3 regions of the Kribbella koreensis genome follow, and region 3 is predicted to be linked to each of the others. Evidence: riboswitches for the same ligand, from Rfam matches in the RefSeq annotation. Region 3 holds a riboswitch; each other region holds the start of a gene.
The links. A riboswitch is a leader RNA that binds a small molecule or an ion and turns the genes downstream of it on or off. The one in region 3 is predicted to bind cobalamin.
Positions count from the first base shown of each region.

Region 1 (4,770 bases), on a different contig from region 3:
TCGCGGACGTGCCCCAGACGGTCAGCCCGACCGATCGCGGCCACTCCCCCGTCTCGGCCTTGTGCCTCGCGAGCAACGAATCGGCCAGCGCGACGCCGACGTCCCAGGCGTTGCGGCTCGGGATCGCCTTGGGGTCGACGGCGTAGAAGTTGCGGCCGGTCGGCAGGACGTTCACCAGACCGCGCGTCGGCGACCCCGACGGGCCGGCTTCGACGAAACGGCCGTCCAGCGCGCGGAGTACGTTCGTCAGCTCGTCGCCGGTGCGGGCCAACCTCGGCACGACCTCGTCCGCGGCGAACTGCAGCGACTTCTCGACCTGAGTCGAGGAGCGACCGAGTACCTCCTCGATGACGACCGGCACCTTGCCCGCATCCCACGCCAGAGTCTCCATGCCGACAACCAGCTTGCGTGCAACTGCCTCCAGCAGGTCCACACCGTCGGCACCGCTCACGGCAGGAAGATCCACCAGCGTCGCCAGGTCCGCCAGCTCCGGTACGGCGACGCCCGGGTTCTCCAGCATCGCTGCCTCGTCGACGCCGAAGGTCTGGCCGAGAGCAGCCCGCAACCCCGGTACGGCGCCCGAGACGCCACCCCACATCTGCTGCGCACGCAGTACGGCGAGAACGAGGTTGACCCGTGCCTCGCCGTCCGGCCCGCCGCCGAGGATGTGCAGCCCGTCGCGGATCTGGACGTCCTTGATCTCGCAGAGGTAGCCGTCGAGGTGCAGGACGAACTCGTCGAACTCCTCGTCCTCCGGCTTCTCCGAGGTGTGCAGATCGTGGTGCAGCTGAGCGGCCTGGATCAGCGTCCAGATCTGCGCGCGCAGGGTCGGGACCTTGTCGGGGTCGAGGGCCGACACCGTGGCGTACTCGTCGAGCAGGTACTCCAGCTTGGCCATGTCGCCGTACGTCTCGGCGCGCGCCATCGGTGGTACCAGGTGGTCGACGATCACGGCATGCCCGCGACGCTTGGCCTGCGTACCCTCGCCGGGGTCGTTGACGATGAACGGGTAGACGAGCGGGAGGTTGCCCAGTACGGCGTCGGGCGCGCAGTCGGCCGCCATACCGATGCCCTTGCCAGGAAGCCATTCGAGCGTGCCGTGCTTGCCGAGGTGGACCACCGCGTGGGCGCCGAAACCGCCTTCTTCGGTTGGCGCTTCGAGCCAGCGATAGGCCGCCAAGTAGTGGTGCGACGGGGCCATGTCGGGGTCGTGGTAGATCGCGACCGGGTTCTCGCCGAAACCGCGGGGCGGCTGGATCATCAGCACGACGTTGCCGAACTGGAGGGCCGCGAGGGCGATCGCGGGCTCGGGGCCGGACTGGTCGACGTACAGGGAACCCGGGGCCTCCCCCCACGCCTCGATCATTGCTTGCTGCAACGTTTCGGGGGTCTTGCCGAACCAGTGCTGGTACGTCGAGAGCGGGATCTTCGCGACCGCACTGGACAACTGCTCGTCGGTGAGCCAGTCGACGTCGTGACCGCCGGCCGCGATGAGCCGGTGGATGAGTCCGTCGGCGCCGTCCGCGCCCTGGAGCTCGTCGAGATTGAGGTCGGGGCCGAGGTCGTAGCCGGCCTCCTTGAGCTGGCCGAGGATGACGACCGCCGAGGCCGGGGTGTCGAGGCCGACGGCGTTGCCGATCCGGGCGTGCTTGGTCGGGTATGAGGACAGTACAAGCGCCAGCTTCTTGTCCTTCGGCTCGACGTGCCGAAGCTTGGCCTGGGCGACTGCGATGCCGGCAAGCCTGGCGCAGCGCTCCTCGTCGGGGGCATAGCTGGCGATGCCCTCGGCGTCGTACGCCTTGAAGGAGAACGGGATGGTGATCAGGCGTCCGTCGAACTCGGGGATCGCGACCTGGGTGGCAGCGTCGAGCGGGCTGATCGCGGCGTCGCTCTCGAGCCACTGCTCGCGGGTCGAGGTGAGGGCGAGGCCTTGGAGGAGCGGGATGTCGAGGGAGGCGAGGGCGCCTGCGTCCCAGGAGTCGTCGCCGCCGGCCGTTGCGTTGGAGGCAACGGTGCCGCCGGCCGCGAGGAGGGTGGTGACGAGGACATCGCATTGCTTGAGGAGGGCGAAGAGGTCGGCGTTGTCCGCGTGGGTGGGGTCCAGGCCGCGCAGCGTTCCGCAGTACAGGGGAAGGGGCTGGGCGCCGGCCTGCTCGATCGCGGTCGCGAGGGCGTCGACGAAGGCTGTGTTGCCGGAGATCTCGTGGGCGCGGTAGTAGACGATGCCGACTACTGGGCGGTGGTCCTTGGCGAAGGTGCGGCCGGCGCGGATGCCGTACGTCGGGAGGGTCTTGGGTGGGTCGAATGCGTCGCCGGTGAGGAGGATCGTGTCTCGGAGGAAGCCCGCCAGGTTCTGGAGGTTCTCGGAGCCGCCCTCACGGAGGTACGCGAGCGCCTCGGTGACCGCGCCGGCGGGGACGGTCGACATCGACATCAGCTCGGCGTCGGGCGCTGCCTCTCCACTGAGCACGACGGTGGGGATGTTCGAGGAGATGACGGCGTCGAGACCCTCCTCCCAGGCGCGGCGACCGCCCAGCAGGCGGACCACGACGACCTCGACGCCGTCAAGCAGGGTGGCAACATCATCGAGCTCGACCCGCGCCGGGTTGGCGACCTTCCATCCGGCCTGGGCCTGCGAAGCGGCCAGCAGGTCGGTGTCGGCAGTGGAGAGCAGCAAAAGGTTCGCGGGCACGCGCGACCGGTCCTTCCTCGGGGTGTCCACGCCCCAGGTGGCAGGTACGACAGCAGCAGTTCCTGACTCCCGGGAAACCCCCGGTCACAGTGGCGGGACCGCCCCGGACTCACACCGGGTTCCTGCACAGCCGTCGATGACAGCACGACTCTAGTCGACCGCGTCGGCAACTACTCCCCCACGGTCGAGCTCCGCCTGCACCACCGTCGCTCACACGCCCGACACTCCCACCCACGCCTGCGCATCGATCGCAGGACGTCGGCGGTGTGGGGGCTACTGCCTGTTCTTGTGTACGGCGTGGACTGGTGGCGCATTAGCTTGCTGGGGTGGATCTGTTCTCAGAGTCTTGGGGTGCGTTGCGGGCGGCTGTTGCTGGGCTGGGTGATGCCGACTTCGGCGAGGCGTCGGGGTGTGCGGGGTGGTTGGTGCGGGATCTGGTTTGTCACCTGGTGATTGATGCGCAGGACGTGTTGATCACGCTGGTGACGCCCAGCGAGGCCGAGGCGACGCATGACTCGGTGAGTTACTGGGCGGTGGCTGAGGCGGCGGCTGCTGGTGAGGATCCGCTGGATGCGTTGATCGTTCGGTTGGCGGCGGCGTACGGGGATCCGGGGTTGCTCAAGTTTCATCTCGATGACGTGGGTGCGGCGGCCGGGCGGGCGGCTGAGTTGGCTGATCCGGCGATGCTGGTCAGCACACAGGACATGGTGCTGACGGCGGGCGACTACCTCTCGGCGTACGTGCTGGAGTGGACGCTGCACCACCTCGATCTGGTCGCTCACCTACCGCAAGCGCCAGGACCATCGATCGAAGGCCTCGCCGAGAGCCGGGACATGATCGAGCAGATCGCCGGCGCTGGGTTTCCTGCGAGCTGGTCCGACAAGGACGTGCTGTTGATCAGCACCGGGCGCCGTGAGCCGTCCGACTTGGAGAAGACGCAACTCGGTGAGCTCACCAAGAAGTTGCCCCTCGTGCTTGGTTAAACCAGTGGCGCCTATGCCGACAGGACGGCCACTCTGAGGACATGCGACTGACCTTTCTGCATGACCCGCGTGGTGGTGAGAGCCTTACGTTGATCCGGCGTGCGGACGGGGCGGAGTTCACTCTGTTCTCGTACTCGCGCAAGCACCGCGTGCCGCACGATCTCGCGCATGCGGTCACCGAACGCGAGCTGCGCATGCCCGACGGCATCTTCGGCTGTATCGCAGCCGGTGCGGTCTTCGACAGCATGGAGCAGACGGCCGGCAAGAAGCGTCACGACGCGAAGGTCCGCAGCGCGCGCATTCTCAAAGCACCGAACAGCATCGGCATGAGCGAGGCGCTTTCGAGCGTCTTTCACCTGGCGGTCGAGAAGGACCAGCCCACGCCGTACGCTGAGGTCCGCGAGATGTGGGGCGTCACCCGAGCCGATCCGTGCCCGTACGCCGATGTCGACCTCGACCGCACCACCGAGACCCTCCGCGAACTGAGCCACCGCTGGCAGGCGAGCTCCGACCCGCTCGATTTCCCTTGGCCGGAATCGCTTCAGGCGGAGGCATCACAGCACGGTCCCAAAATTCGCGTACGTACCGGTCGTCGCGACCGCTAGCTTGTCGCTCCGGGTCACGATGCCGGACAAGATTGTCCCGGCCTGTCGGCGGGCTAGAGGACGTCGCGGAGGTACTGGCCGGTGAGGCTTTCTGGGGCTTGGGTGAGGAGGGTGGGGGTGGTGGCGGCGACTATGCGGCCGCCGTCGGTGCCGCCGCCGGGGCCTAGGTCGATCACGTGGTCGGCGTTGGCGATCATGTCGAGGTCGTGTTCGATCACGATGACCGTGGCGCCGGCGGTGATCAGGCGGTCGAAGACCGTGAGGAGGACGCGGATGTCGGCGGGGTGCAGGCCGACGCTGGGTTCGTCGAAGATGAAGAGGGTGCCTTGTTGGGGCTTCTCCAGGTCGGCGATGAGTTTGAGGCGCTGGGCTTCGCCGCCGGACAGAGCCGGAGTTGCCTCGCCGAGGATGAGGTAGCCGAGGCCGACCTCGTCGAGGGTGCGGAGGCGCGCTTGCATCTTGCGCAGGCCGGTGAACTTCGAGCGGGCCT
Region 1 covers NZ_BAAAHK010000017.1:174,468-179,237, reverse strand. The annotation lists gene cobN (cobaltochelatase subunit CobN) at 1-2,692, opposite strand, end outside; cobalamin riboswitch at 2,730-2,860, opposite strand; gene ABD116_RS30325 (maleylpyruvate isomerase N-terminal domain-containing protein) at 3,019-3,675, shown strand; gene ABD116_RS30320 (hypothetical protein) at 3,717-4,280, shown strand; gene ABD116_RS30315 (excinuclease ABC subunit UvrA) at 4,334-4,770, opposite strand, start outside.
Region 1: another riboswitch for cobalamin. It lies ahead of cobN (cobaltochelatase subunit CobN); the one in region 3 lies ahead of ABD116_RS00710 (ribonucleoside-diphosphate reductase subunit alpha).

Region 2 (4,770 bases), on a different contig from region 3:
AAGTTGGTCGTGTTCAACAACGGGCGGCTCGGGATGGTGAAGCTGGAGATGGAGCAGGTCGGGCTGCCGGAGTACGGGACCAAGTTGGCGAATCCGGATTTCGCCGAGGTGGCGAGGGCGATCGGGCTGACCGGGATTCGGGTCGAGCGGCCTGGTGACGTGGACTCGGCGGTCTCGCAGGCGCTGGGTACTACGGGGCCGGTGCTGATCGACGTACTGACGAATCCGGACGAGATCGCGATCCCGCCGGCGCCGACGGTGCATCAGGGGTGGGGGTTCGCGATCGCCAAGACGAAGGAGTTCATCGAGAGCCATGAGTAGGGCTTGCGGTTAGGCTCTGTGACCATGCGTACTCGGTTGGTGGTCGCTCTGCTCGGCAGTACTGCGTTGCTGGCCGGGTGCGGCGGTCCTGGAGGCGAGACGGCGCCTAGTGTGCCGCCGCTGGTGTCGGTCAGCACTACGCCCACCGAGACGCCTACCCCGACCTCTACGCCGTCGGAGACGCCTAGTACGCCGCCTACCTCCAAGGTGGCCGACACCTTGTGCGTGCGGATGAACCAGACGCTCGTGCAGACGACGCTGGGTGTGCCGGTGGTGCGGATCCAGCCGAAGCCGGTGCTGCCGGAGCTGGGCTTCCCGACGTACGACCAGTGCGAGCTCGGGTTGAGTAGCAACTCGTCCGGGCCGGTACTACGAGTTGGCACGTCCGCCTTCTTTGCAACGGCCGCGGATCTGGCGGCGGTTCGCAAGGCCTACGACGCGACCAAGGGCGAGCCGGCCAAGTCGCTGACCGTCGGGCAGGGCGGATTCGGCACCAGCCGCTTCGTCGTGTTCCTGGCCGACGGCAAGCTGCGCAAGATCAGTGGGCCGCCGGCGACGCTGGCGAAGTACGTAGTACTGGCCCAGGACGCGGCCCAACAGACCGGGGGGCTGCCGGAGCCTGCGCCTTACATCACCCGGCCGGAGTGCGAGCGCGGCACGTCAGCCGCCACGAAGGTGATGGGGATCGAAGCCTCGGTCCGCCGCGACGGCGAGACCGACGCCGGCGACATCGTCTGCGCCTGGCTCACCAAGACCCGCGTCCTCTACTCCACCGTCCGCCGGGTCAAGGACGCCGAAGCCATCACCGCCCCGATCAGCAAGGCCGCGACCTCCTTCCCCATGCCCCTCGGCGACGAAGCCTACGTAGACACCGTCACCGGCCGCTCCATCATCCGAGTAGGCACCGACAAGATCGTCGACCTGGTCCCCCTCCCCGCGGGCACCACCGACAAAGACGACATGGCCAGCTTCGTCCTGACCATGTCCGGCCTCTACACCCGCTGACCCCACCGACCTCTACCCCCGCTGACCCCGCCGACCGTCGCCGCCGCCCACCGTCATCTCGGGGGTTAACCCTTCAGTTGCTGGGTTGCCCCCCGAGAATCCCGCTGGGCAACCCCACATCTCAGGGGTTAACCCCTGAGATGTTTCGGGCTGGGGGCTGGGGCTGGGGCTGGGGATCCTGCCGACTTGTCGTACTTCTCGCGGAGGGGTGCCCGCCCTCCGTTGGTGCTTGAACCAGTTCATCGTCCTGTTCCCGGGGCGGTTTCTGCGACTGGGTTGCAGGTGGGTTACGGTTGCGGGGTCGTGGTGTTCGGGAAATCGGTGTGATGCCGATGCGGCCCTCGCCACTGTGATCGGGATGTTCTGGGGTTGTTCTGTTGTGGAGACCACTGGCCGAGGTTGGCTGGGAAGGTCAGACCCTGGAGCGCGGTTCCCGTCAGCCAGGAGACCGGCCACGGCGTGTCACACCGTCCACGAGGTGCTGGAGGCGCGCGTGAAAACGCTGGTTGCTGCTGTCGTCGTACTGTCCCTGGCCACCGGGTGCGGAGGTGCCGCCACAGCGGGGCCGGCCGCCGGTGCCGTCACCGTCAAGAACTGCGGGATCGACGTGACCGTCGCCGGGCCGCCTGAGCGGGTGTTCGCGGCGTACCAGCCGGCGATCGAGATGGCGCACGCGCTGGGGATCTCGGACCGGCTGGTCGGGACGGCGTACCTGGACGCGGACGTGCTGCCGCCGTACGCCGCGGCGCAGCAGGACGCGAAGTACTACAAGAACCTGCCGAGTCGCGAGGAACTGCTCAGCCAGAACCCCGACTTCGTGCTCTCCGGCTTCAACGACGTGTTCGGTGGCGGCGGCAGCGACGAGAGCTTCGGCAGCCGCAAGAGCCTGTCGGACCTCGGTGTGCGGACCTGGATCTTCAGCCCGCTCTGCCCTACCGCGGACGGCAAGGGCGACGAGGCGATCGACCCATCGACCGTCTCGATGGACAACGTGTACGCCGATCTGCGCGATCTCGGCAGGCTGTTCGACGTCTCCGACCGCGCCGAGCAGGTGATCGCCGACCAGCAGAAGCGGATCGCGGCTGTTGAGGCGAAGGTCAAGGGTGCGGACCGGCCGACCGTGGCGATCCTGCGCCCGGGGCTGGAGGGTGGCGGGCTGACGGTGTCGGGTGGGCCGGACTTCGGGTCGGTGCTGATCAAGCAGGCCGGTGGGGTGAACGCCTTCGCCGACCTGACGTCGAAGCGGAACGTGAAGGTCAGCGTCGAGGAGTTCATCAAGCGCGACCCCGACTATGTGCTGATCAGCGGGTGCTGCGACGCGTCGCTGACAGAGGCGCAGGTCCAGCCGGATGTGCAGAAGATCTTGGGCAATCCGGCGTACGCGAATCTGAAGTCGGTGAAGAACAAGCACGTGTACCCGTGGTTGTTCGCGCACCACTCGGCCGGCGTACGCGGCGCCAATTCCACCGAACTGATCGCGAAGCTGATCCACCCCGACCTGGTCAAGTGAAGAACCTGGTCGCGGTCGAGGGCCCGGACGCGGTGAAGGGCTCTGGTCTCCGTGATGGGTTTGGCCGGGTAAGGGGCGGCGGGTTGCGGGCGGGCGGGCTCGCCGTCGCCTGTGTCGTGCTGCTGGGGGCCGTGTTGCTGTCGTTGGTGGCCGGCAATCAGTGGTTCGGTCCGCATGACGTCTTCGTCGCGGCGGCCGACTTCACCGGATCGGACACGGACCGAGTGATCCGGTACCTGCGCTTCCCCCGTACTGCGGTAGGCCTGCTGGCCGGTGCTGCCCTCGGGCTGGCCGGCGCCGTCATGCAGGGGATCACGCGCAACCCGCTGGCCGATCCGGGCATCCTCGGTGTGAACGCGGGCGCCGCGCTGGCCGTGGTCGCTGCGATCGGCCTGCTGGGGGTCCAGTCGCTCACTGGCTACGTGTGGTTTGCGATGGGTGGGGCGTTGGTTGCGACCGTCGTGGTCTATCTCGTCGGGTCGGTCGGTCGAGGGGGCGCGACGCCGGTCAAGCTAGCGCTGGCCGGGGCGGCGCTCTCCGCTCTGCTTGGGTCGGTGACGTCGGCCATCACTCTGCTCGACCTCTCGACTTTGAACGAATTCCGCTTCTGGGTCGTCGGATCGTTGACCTTGGCAACCAGCGCGATCGTTGCGCAGGCGCTGCCTTTCATTGCCGTGGGGATCGCCTTGGCGTTGGCTCTTGGTCGATCACTCAACCAGCTGGCGTTGGGTGACGACCTGGCTGCGACCCTCGGTACCAGGATCTGGGTGGTTCGTCTGTTGGCGGCACTCGCGGTCATGCTGCTCGCCGGTACTGCGACCGCGATGGCCGGCCCGATCGCCTTCGTCGGGTTGGCTGTGCCGCACGTCGCAAGGGCCCTGGTCGGCGCCGACTACCGCTGGATCCTGCCGTACTCCCTCGTCCTAGCGCCGACCGTCCTCCTACTCGCCGACGTCACCGGCCGACTCGTCGCACGTCCTGACGAGTTGCAGGTCGGCATCATCACCGCCCTGATTGGCGCCCCGCTCTTCATCGCCCTGGTCCGCCGCCGCAAACTGGCCGAGCTGTGAAGGCGAACGCCGTGGAGCTGCGCCCGGTGGAGCCGTGCGCCGTCAGGGCGACGCTGTGAGGGCGGTCCGGCTCGGTCCGTTCTCGACCCGGGTCGACGTCGCCAGCATCCTGGTCTCGACGGTCGCATGGGCGCTCGCTTTGGCGACCGCCGCCGTCTCGCTGACGATGGGCGACTATGAGATTCCGTTGTCGGAGGTGCTCAATACGCTGGCGGGTAACGGTTCTTTGATCATGACGGATGTGGTGGTCAACAACCGGTTGCCCCGGGTGCTGGTCGGGATGGGGGTCGGTGCCGCGTTCGCGATCTCGGGGGCCATCTTCCAGCGGTTGGCGCGCAATCCGTTGGTCAGTCCGGATCTGATCGGGATCAACGCGGGAGCGGCGCTGGCCGCGGTACTGATGATCACGATCTTCGGTACGGCGATCGGCTGGCTCCCGGTCGGCGCGCTCGCGGGCTCGTTGCTAACAGCAACGGCTATCTATCTTCTCGCTTATAAACAAGGGATTGCCGGGTATCGCCTGGTGCTGGTCGGGATCGGTGTCACCGCGATCGTCGGCTCGATCACGGCGTACCTGCTGACGCTGGCCGAGATCTACGCGGCGAAGAGCGCCTCCATGTGGCTCGCCGGGAGTCTCGCCGGACGGTCCTGGCCGCACGTGATGCTGATCGGGATCACGTTGCTGGTCCTGGTACCGGCGGCGATGGCTGGGTCGCGACAGCTGAGGCTTCTCGAGTTGGGCGACGACCTCGCTCGTACACTCGCGGGTCGGGTCGAGCTGTCCCGAGGGCTGCTGATCGCTGTCGGAGTCGGCCTGGCCGGGCTGGCGACGGCGGCGGCTGGACCGATCGGTTTCGTCGCGCT
Region 2 covers NZ_BAAAHK010000007.1:823,161-827,930, reverse strand. The annotation lists gene ABD116_RS17995 (thiamine pyrophosphate-dependent enzyme) at 1-321, shown strand, start outside; gene ABD116_RS17990 (hypothetical protein) at 346-1,326, shown strand; cobalamin riboswitch at 1,614-1,797, shown strand; gene ABD116_RS17985 (ABC transporter substrate-binding protein) at 1,820-2,836, shown strand; gene ABD116_RS17980 (FecCD family ABC transporter permease) at 2,833-3,906, shown strand; gene ABD116_RS17975 (FecCD family ABC transporter permease) at 3,962-4,770, shown strand, end outside.
Region 2: another riboswitch for cobalamin. It lies ahead of ABD116_RS17985 (ABC transporter substrate-binding protein); the one in region 3 lies ahead of ABD116_RS00710 (ribonucleoside-diphosphate reductase subunit alpha).

Region 3 (4,770 bases):
CTTCGAGCGGTGGGAGTGGACCTTCGGCGCGAGCCGACAAGGCCGCGCCGACATCACCCTCCACGGCAACGCCCAGGACGCCGTCGCCTGGCTCACCCACTGGGTCGAAGCCTGGCGAGACTCCATCGCCAACCTCGACGAGGACCAAGCCATGACCGTAGGCCTCAGCCAAGCCACCGAACTGGACGCCGCCGAGCCCTTCGGCCACGTGGTCCTCCGCCTCAACCGCGAGCTGATCCACCACGGCTCCGAGATCATGACCCTCCAAGACCTCCACGCCCTGGCGGCCTGACCGCACACCCCCGATCCCTGGTCGTCGAGGCGGAGGCCGCTCCATCCACCGCTCAGGAGCGCGCCTCGGCGACCAGGCCAACCGTCACACCGCCCACCCGATCCGCTCCCAAACCCTCGGGCGGCCAGAGGGTCGGCTGTCAGGAGAGCAGTTTGGTGGCGAGGTCCCAGACCTGGTCGAAGGCGTTGATTTCGGTGGGGTTGAAGCGGTTCTTGGTGACGGCTACCGAGATCCCGGTGGCGGTGTCCGCGTAGGCGGCAGAGCCACCGATGCCGACCATGCCGAAGACGGTCGGTGGAGCAGGGCGCATGCCGAGCTGGCCGATCGTGTAGCCGAGGCCGTACTGCGCCGGGCCGCCGGTCATCTCGTCCAGGCCGGTGGTGGAGAGGGCTGAGATCTCCTGCAGACGGGAAGGCGACAGCAGACGTACGCCGTCGACTTCGGACATCAGCGCGGCGTACATGCGAGCCATACCTCGAGCGGTGACGGTCCCCCAGGCCGGGATGTCGGCCATCGTCACGGCGGTGTTGTTGGCCAGAGCCGCATTGGGGAACAGCGATCGTGGGCCCGACTTGAAGAGCGGAAAGTCCGGCGGCAACGAAGCGAACATGGCCGCGCCGGCCGGGTCGTCCTCGAAGTGGGCAACACGATCGAGCTCCGAGGCCGGTACACCGAAGTACAACTCCCCCGCGATCCCCAGCCGGGCACCGATCCCAGCAGACAGCACCGAGGAGATCGGCTCGCCGCAAACCCGGCGGACGACCTCGCCGAGGATGAACCCGAAGGTGACCGCGTGATACCCGACCCGCGACCCCGGCACCCACCATGGCTCCAGCGAAGCGATCACCGAACACATCGCCTCCCAATCGCAGAACCGCGACAACGTCAGATCCGCAGGCACCGCCGGTACGCCGGCCGAGTGCGTCAGCACATGCCGGATCGTCGTCCCCTCCTTGCCATGAGCCCCGAACTCCGGCCACACCGAAGCCACCAATGTGTCGTACGACAACACCCCCTCCTCCACCAGCACATGGACGACGGTCGACGTCACCCCCTTCACCGTCGACGCGGCATAGAACAGCGTGTCCGACGCAACCGGCCGACCGGGAGCGGCCATCCCCGCCACGGCATCCACGATCAACTCGCCCCGGCGATAGACAGCGGCCTGCACGCCGTTCTCCGCACCCGACGCCACCAGACCCTCGATCGCGTCCACAACCTGCTCCTGCAATAACTCGTTCATACCAGCTCCTCGTTGACGACTCCCGGTACCGGGTCGGAGCCGCTGCGCCAAACTTGACATCGCACCCGAGATGCGTTTTTCACACAAGATGTGCGACACGCGGCGCGTCGAGACACTAGATGTGGGGTTCAGCGGGTTAAGGTCACATCACTGGTCGACAGGGGAATCCGGTGGAAATCCGGGGCTGCCCCGCAGCGGTAAGCGGATGAAGCAGTCCCGTGAGCCCGAATACCTGCGACCGGTGCGCGTGCCGCCGGCACGCGCTGTCCGAGACCTCGAGGGCGGGTCGCAGGGCGAGCAAGCGACAGGTCGTGCAACGCCGGTGTACCGCACCGGCGAGGAAGTCCCAGCAACTCGGTGCACCACCGGCCGGTCGGCGCAGCACAGTGGGTCGGTGCGATGGCGCCGCGCCGCGGGTGGCGCCGGGTAGAGCGGGCTGCGCGGCTCTGGTGCGGGAACTCGTCGTGCGCTTCCCCGGGGTCCCGGTCGTCAAGAGACTCGCGTGGAGAGAGCGCTTGTGACCATCGTTTCTGCGGGCAAGGCGGCCCAGGCCGCACCCCCGAACCAGCTCACCGTCGTCCGCCGGGACGGCAACAGCACCGCCTTCGACCCGACCAAGATCTCGGTCGCCCTCAGCAAGGCGTTCCTCGCCGTCGAGGGCAGCGAGGCCGGCGCCAGCCACCGCGTCCGCGACCTGATCGCCGACCTCACCGCCAAGGTGGTCGACGCGCTGACCGGCCGCGGCCGGCACAGCGTGCAGGTCGAGGACATCCAGGACCAGGTCGAGCTGGCGCTGATGCGGGCCGGCGAGCACCAGGTCGCGCGCGCCTATGTCCTGTACCGCGAAGAGCGCGCCAAAGCCCGTACGCCGGAGAACGCGGCCGAGCTGAGCACCAGCGACAGCACGAACAACACACCCGCCCGGCCCGTGATCAACGTCCGCGCCGCCGACGGCAGCACCACTCCCCTGGACGTCGACCGGCTCCGCGTCATCGTCGCCGAGGCAGCGGCGGGCCTCGACGCCGTGGATGCCGAGCTGATCCTCGACGAGACGCTCGGCTCCTGCTACGACGGCATCGCGCAGCATGAGGTCGAGCTCGCCCTGGTGATGGCGGCTCGCGGGTACGTCGAGACGGAACCGGAGTACAGCTACGCCGCTGCACGCCTCCTGCTCGACCAGATCCGTCGCGAGACGCTCGGCCGGGTGCACGGTGAAGCGCGGCAGGCGAGCCAGGCCGACATGGCCACGGCGTACGTCGACTACTTCCCTCAGTACATCCAGACCGGTATCGACGCGGGCCTACTCGACCCCGAGCTGGCCACGTTCGACCTGGCCAAGCTGGCTGCCGCGATCAAGCCCGAGCGCGACCTCAACTTCGCCTTCCTCGGCCTGCAGACCCTGTACGACCGGTACCTGCTGCACATCGACAAAACAAGGTTCGAGCTGCCGCAAGCGTTCTTCCTGCGAGTAGCGATGGGCATCTCGCTGAAGGAGGAGCACCGCGAGGACCGCGCGATCGAGTTCTACGAGCTGCTCAGCTCGATGCGGTTCATGTCGAGCACGCCGACCCTGTTCAACTCCGGTACGACCCGCCCGCAGCTGTCGAGCTGCTTCCTCACCACGGTCGACGACGACCTGTCCGGCATCTTCGCCGGCATCCGCAACAACGCGCTGCTGGCGAAGTACTCGGGTGGTCTGGGCAACGACTGGACCCCGGTGCGCGGGATCGGCGCCAAGATCCGCGGCACCAACGGCGAGTCGCAGGGCGTCGTGCCGTTCCTGAAGATCGCCAACGACACCGCCGTCGCGGTCAACCAGGGTGGCAAGCGCAAGGGCGCGGTCTGCGCGTACCTCGAGACCTGGCACATGGACATCGAGGAGTTCCTCGACCTGCGCAAGAACACCGGTGACGAACGTCGCCGCACGCACGACATGAACACGGCCAACTGGGTGCCCGACCTGTTCCTGCAGCGGGTCGAGTCCGGTGGCGACTGGACGCTGTTCTCGCCCGACGAGGTGCCGGATCTGCACGACCTTTACGGCGCCGCGTTCAAGACGGCCTACGAGAACTACGAGCACAAGGCCGACCAGGGCGAGATCCGGGTGTTCCGCCGGGTCAAGGCCGTCGACCTGTGGCGCCGGATGCTGACCGTGCTGTTCGAGACCGGTCACCCGTGGATCACCTTCAAGGACGCGTGCAACCTGCGCTCGCCGCAGCAGCACGACGGTGTGGTGCACTCGTCGAACCTGTGCACCGAGATCACCCTGAACACCACCGTCGACGAGACCGCGGTCTGCAACCTGGGATCGGTCAACCTGGTCGCCCACCTGACGGACACCGGTCTCGACGCCGAGCTTCTGAAGCGCACCGTCAAGACGGCCGTCCGGATGCTCGACAACGTGATCGACGTGAACTTCTACACCACACCCGAGTCGGAGCGAGCGAACCAGCGCCACCGCCCGGTCGGCCTCGGCCTGATGGGCTTCGCCGACGCGCTCTTCGCACTGCGCATCCCGTACAGCTCCGACGCCGCCGTCGCGTTCGCCGACAGCTCGATGGAGCAGATCAGCTACCACGCGATCGAGGCGTCCAGCGATCTGGCCGCCGAGCGCGGCCGGTACCAGACGTACGAAGGCTCGCTGTGGAGCCAGGGCATCCTGCCGATCGACTCGCTCGAGCTGCTGCGCCAGGCGCGCAACGGCGATCTGACCGTCGACACGAGCAAGCAGCTCGACTGGGACGCGCTGCGCGGCAAGGTACTCCGCGAAGGCATGCGCAACTCCAACGTGCTGGCGATCGCGCCGACCGCGACGATCTCCAACATCTGCGGGGTCAGCCAGTCGATCGAGCCGATCTACCGCAACCTGTTCGTGAAGTCGAACATGTCCGGCGAGTTCACCGTCGCCAACCCGTACCTGGTCGCCGACCTCAAGGCGCGCGGGCTGTGGGACCAGGTGATGGTCTCCGACCTCAAGTACCACGACGGCATCCTGTCCCAGATCGACCGGGTCCCGGCCGACCTGCAGGAGCTGTACGCGACCGCGTTCGAGATGGACCCGCTGTGGCTGGTCAAGGCCGCGTCGCGCCGGCAGAAGTGGCTCGACCAGGCACAGTCGCTCAACCTCTACATGACGGCGCCGTCGGGCAAGGCGCTCGACGAGCTGTACCGGTCGGCCTGGCGGTACGGGCTCAAGACCACGTACTACCTGCGCTCCCAGTCGGCCACGCACGTC
Region 3 covers NZ_BAAAHK010000001.1:136,196-140,965, forward strand. The annotation lists gene ABD116_RS00700 (DinB family protein) at 1-292, shown strand, start outside; gene ABD116_RS00705 (serine hydrolase domain-containing protein) at 432-1,535, opposite strand; cobalamin riboswitch at 1,652-1,789, shown strand; gene ABD116_RS00710 (ribonucleoside-diphosphate reductase subunit alpha) at 2,053-4,770, shown strand, end outside.